DNA from 2 places in the Micromonospora sp. NPDC047548 genome. Region 2 is predicted to be linked to the other one. Evidence: riboswitches for the same ligand, from Rfam matches in the RefSeq annotation. Region 2 holds a riboswitch; the other holds the start of a gene.

Region 1 (2,389 bases), on a different contig from region 2:
GGTGCCCTGGAGTTCGACCTGGATCCAGGTGCCGGCCGGGGTTTCCGCGTTCCAGGAGGCGACCAGCTCCGTGGCGTCGAAGCCGATCTCGGTGCGGGGTGAGGTCCAGGTGGCGTACTCCCAGGTGCGGGTGGCGCCGCCGTGCGGGTCGGTGAAGGTGGTGGTCCCGGCCGGTTGGCCGATGGCGATCCCGGTCCGGTGGCCCGGGACGGCGTACGTGCCCTGGTGGCTGCCGGAGCGCCAGTCGGGGTGGCTGGACCACTCCTGGAAGGTGATCTGCTCGTCGTGCGCGACGACGGGCAGGTTGTTGTCGGCATGGGCCGGGACGGCGGTGCCGAGGAGGGTGAGCGCGGCGACGCCGGCGAGGGCGACGGCGCGCAGGGCTGTGCTGGCCATGGCAACTCCGCGAGGTGGGGAATCGTTGCCGTTCACTGTCCCGTGCGGAGGGAAGTTACGCCAGATGTCGAGGCATGGAAAATAATTGCCGACGGGAGGATGTGGCTGATCCTGGTGGAGGCCGCGGACGCCTCCGGCGCGAGCCTCGTCGAGGCGGCTGTGGACAACGTCACCATCGCCAGTTCGTGATCCCCGGATGGGCCCCGTACCGCCCCCGCCGGGGCCCCACCCACCCCTCCCGTCCGGACGATCTCCGCTGGTCGTGCGCTACGGTGCTACCGACCAACCGCAGCGAAGCCGGTGTGAAACCGGCGCTGTCCCGCAACTGTGATGCCCCGCCCCGCGGGGACGAGCCAGGTCGCCTGCGTCAGTGGTCGCGACACGCGCTCTCGAGGAAGGGCGCCTCGCGGGCGGGTGCCTTGGTTCCTGTCGGCGAAGCACCACGCTCCTCGACCGACAGGAGGACAGATGTCCGGACGTACCCCCCGGCTGCTCGCCGCCACCCTCGCGGTGGCCGCGCTGGCCCTCGGCGCCTGCGCCGAGAAAACCTCGACCGACACCACCGCCCCCGCCGCCGGCAGCAGCCCGGCCGCCACCTTCCCCGTCAGCGTCGGCGAGCTGACGCTGGAGAAGCGCCCCGAGAAGATCGTCTCGCTCTCGCCGAGCGCCACCGAGATGCTCTTCGCCATCGGCGCCGGCAAGCAGGTCACCGCCGTCGACGACCAGTCGAACTACCCGGCGGAGGCGCCGAAGAGCGACCTGTCCGGCTTCCAGCCGAACGCCGAGGCGATCGCGGCGAAGGCACCCGACCTGGTGGTGCTCGCCAACGACACCAACAAGATCGTCTCCCAGCTCACCACGCTGAAGATCCCGGTGCTGCTCAGCCCGGCCGCGACCACGCTGGACGACACCTACCGGCAGCTCACCGACCTGGGCGCGCTGACCGGCCACCCGGGCGAGGCGGCCGACGTCACCAAGCGGATGAAGGACGACATCGCCAAGCTGGTCAAGGACCTGCCGCAGCGGTCGGAGAAGCTGAGCTACTACCACGAGCTGGGCCCGGAGCTGTACACCGCGACCAGCAAGACGTTCATCGGCTCCCTCTACGCCCTCGCCGGCCTGGAGAACATCGCCGACGCCTCCGACGCCGACGGCAAGAACGGCGGCTACCCGCAGCTCTCCCAGGAAGTGATCGTCAAGGCCGACCCGGACTTCGTCTTCCTGGCCGACACCAAGTGCTGCCAGCAGACCCCGGAGACCGTCAAGGCCCGCAGCGGCTGGGCCGGCGTCAGCGCCCTCAAGAACAACCAGGTGGTCGTCCTCGACGACGACATCGCCTCGCGCTGGGGTCCGCGCGTGGTCGACCAGGTCCGGGCGATCGTCGACGCGGTCGCCAAGGTGCCCGCGTGACCATCCCCCGTCCGTGACCGTGCGACCCACGGAACCCCGACCGGCCGGGACGCCCGACGCGTCCCGGCCGTCCGGCGTGCCCCGCCCGATCCGGTCCGCGTCGGGCCTGGGCGGCCCGGACTCCGCGTCGGGTCCGGACCGCCCGTCCGGGCCCGCGTCCGGCGCGCGGCCGGCCCCCGCGCCGGCCTCCGCCGGCACCGCCCGCCCGGCCGGGCTGCGCCGGCGCTGGCTGGCCGCCGGACTGGGCGCGGTGCTGGCCGCCGTGGTCGCCGGGGTGTCGCTGGGCCCGGTCAGCCTGCCGCCCGGCAGTGTCGCCGCCGAGCTGCTGAACCTGCTGCCCGGGGTGCACCTGGACAGCGGCCTGACCGCCAGCGAGATCGCCATCGTCACCGAGCTGCGGCTGCCCCGGGTGGTGCTCGGCCTGCTGGTCGGCGCGCTGCTCGCCCTGGCCGGCGGCGCGTACCAGGGGGTGTTCCGCAACCCGCTGGCCGACCCGTACCTGCTGGGCGTGGCGGCCGGGGCGGGGCTGGCGGTCACCGCGGTGATCGCCCTCGGCGCGGGCGCGGAGGCGCTGACCGGGCTG
Region 2 (2,389 bases):
GCGCCGCCGCACCTGCCGGCGCCCGTCGCGTACGGCCCGGTGCAGGTCCACGGCGGACGGCGGGAGCGGCACGTCCCGCAGGGGTGCCAGCAGCTTCTCCTCCATCACTTCCCCTCTCCGGTGATCGCGTAGGCGGCCGTGCCGAGCAGCCGGCGCAGGCTGGCCAGGCCGTGCGAGGTCTGGCTCTTGACCGTGCCGGCGGTGCAGCCGAGGCTGGCGGCCACCTCGTCCACCGGCCGGTCGTGCAAGAAGCGCAGCACCAGCACGGCCCGTTGCCGGGGCGGCACCTGGGCGAGCGCGGCGTGCAGCAGGTCCCGGTCCTCCACCGCGTCGCCGGCCGGGGCGGGCACCGGCTCGGGTGGCGTGTCGACCAGGCAGACCCGGGACCAGAGCCGGCGCTTCTCGTCGAGGAAGACCCGGACCAGCACGGTGCGCACGTACGCGTCGACGTTCTCCGCCTCGTGGGCCCGACGCCAGCCGACGTAGAGCCGGGTGACGGCCGTCTGGACCAGGTCGTCGCCGCGGTGCGTGTCCCCGGTCAGCTGGCAGGCGATCCGGCGCAGCCCCGGCAGCCGCGCCGTGACGTACTCGACGTACTCCTGTTCCAGGTTGTACGCGGCGCAGACTTTCTCATCGACGCGACACGCCTACAGCATGTGGTGTGTTGGCTTTTTGCGACCCACTACATCTAGGATCACTTCGACTGCTGGTGCGACCCTCAGGGTCCGCCAGGCGTCGACGCCCGCCAGGCGTCGCGCCGAACAGGGAACCCGGTGCGAATCCGGGACTGCCCCGCAGCGGTGAGCGGGAACGACCGCCGTCACGAGCACTGGGCCCGACGGGGCCCGGGAAGCGACGGCCAGTAGGCGAACGCGGCGACGCGTCTGCCCGCGAGTCCGAAGACCTGCCAGCACGGCGTGCCCACCGGGCGCGCGTACCACCTCGGGGCCTCGTGGGAGGGCCGTCGAGCCGTACGGAGCACCGCCCGGCACACCGACCGGCGGTCCTCCGGCGTGCCGTCGTGCTCTCCCACGGTCCACACCGACCACCCAGGAGAGCACGTGACGGCGTCATCCACCTTCGCCCCGCCCGCGGTCGGGGCACTGCGGGACCTGCTGCACCGGCACCACCACGACCTGCCCGACACCGACCCGGACCGGATCCTCGCCCTGGTGGAGTCGGGGCGTACCGCCGGCGCCGGCGCCGACGAGCTGACCGGGCTGGCCATCGCGGCGGCGGCCGGGCTGACCGCCGAGGAGCCCGGGTACGCCCGGCTGGCCGCGCGCCTGCTCGCCGGGCGGATCGCCGACGAGACCACCGGCCAGGGCATCGGAAGCTTCAGCGACAGCGTCGCCGCCGCGTACGCCGAAGGGCTGCTGGACCCCGGCTTCGCCGGCTTCGTCGCGACGCACGCCGCCGCCCTCGACGCCCTGGTCGACCACGCCGGCGACGACGCCTTCGAGTACTTCGGGCTGCGCACGCTGCACGACCGCTACCTGCTGCGCCACCCGCGTACCCGGGCGGTGCTGGAACGGCCGCAGCACTTCTGGCTGCGGGTGGCCGTCGGCCTGTCCGACACCGTCGAGGAGGCCGGCGAGCTGTACCGGCTGATGTCCCGGCTGGCCTACCTGCCCAGCTCGCCGACGCTGTTCAACGCCGGCGCCCGGCACCAGCAGCTCTCCTCCTGCTTCCTGGTCGACTCGCCCCGCGATGAGCTGGAGTCGATCTACGAGCGCTACACGCAGGTGGCGAAGCTGTCCAAGTTCGCCGGTGGGATTGGCATCTCGTGGTCCCGGGTGCGCTCGCGGGGGTCGCTGATCCGGGGCACCAACGGCCGCTCCAACGGCATCGTGCCCTGGCTGCGCACCCTGGACGCCAGCGTCGCAGCGGTCAACCAGGGCGGCCGGCGCAAGGGCGCGGCCTGCGTCTACCTGGACACCTGGCACGCCGACGTCGAAGAGTTCCTGGAGCTGAAGGACAACACCGGCGACGAGGCCCGGCGGACCCACAACCTGAACCTGGCCAACTGGGTGCCGGACGAGTTCATGCGCCGGGTCGAGGCGGACGCGGACTGGTCGCTGTTCGACCCGAAGGAGGTGCCGGAGCTGGTCGACCTGTGGGGCGAGGAGTTCGACGCCGCGTACCGGGCGGCGGAGGCCGCCGGCAAGGCGGTGCGGACGCTGCCGGCCCGCACGCTGTACGGCCGGATGATGCGCACCCTCGCCCAGACCGGCAACGGCTGGATGACGTTCAAGGACACGGCGAACCGCACCTGCAACCAGGTCGGCGCCGGTGGCGGCGTGGTGCACCACTCCAACCTCTGCACCGAGATCCTCGAGGTCACCAGCGACGACGAGACGGCGGTCTGCACCCTGGGCTCGGTCAACCT

What was found. A riboswitch is a leader RNA that binds a small molecule or an ion and turns the genes downstream of it on or off. The one in region 2 is predicted to bind cobalamin.
Region 1: linked by a shared signal. The riboswitch ahead of ABZ807_RS22175 (ABC transporter substrate-binding protein) and the one ahead of ABZ807_RS25365 (ribonucleoside-diphosphate reductase subunit alpha) in region 2 are both predicted to bind cobalamin.

Annotation. Positions count from the first base shown of each region.
Region 1 is NZ_JBEYTI010000023.1:86,211-88,599, forward strand. Features, by position in the region: gene ABZ807_RS22170 (C39 family peptidase) at 1-396, opposite strand, end outside; cobalamin riboswitch at 637-777, shown strand; gene ABZ807_RS22175 (ABC transporter substrate-binding protein) at 865-1,806, shown strand; gene ABZ807_RS22180 (iron ABC transporter permease) at 2,021-2,389, shown strand, end outside.
Region 2 is NZ_JBEYTI010000033.1:7,106-9,494, forward strand. Features, by position in the region: gene ABZ807_RS25355 (hypothetical protein) at 1-105, opposite strand, end outside; gene ABZ807_RS25360 (SigE family RNA polymerase sigma factor) at 105-608, opposite strand; cobalamin riboswitch at 761-906, shown strand; gene ABZ807_RS25365 (ribonucleoside-diphosphate reductase subunit alpha) at 1,062-2,389, shown strand, end outside.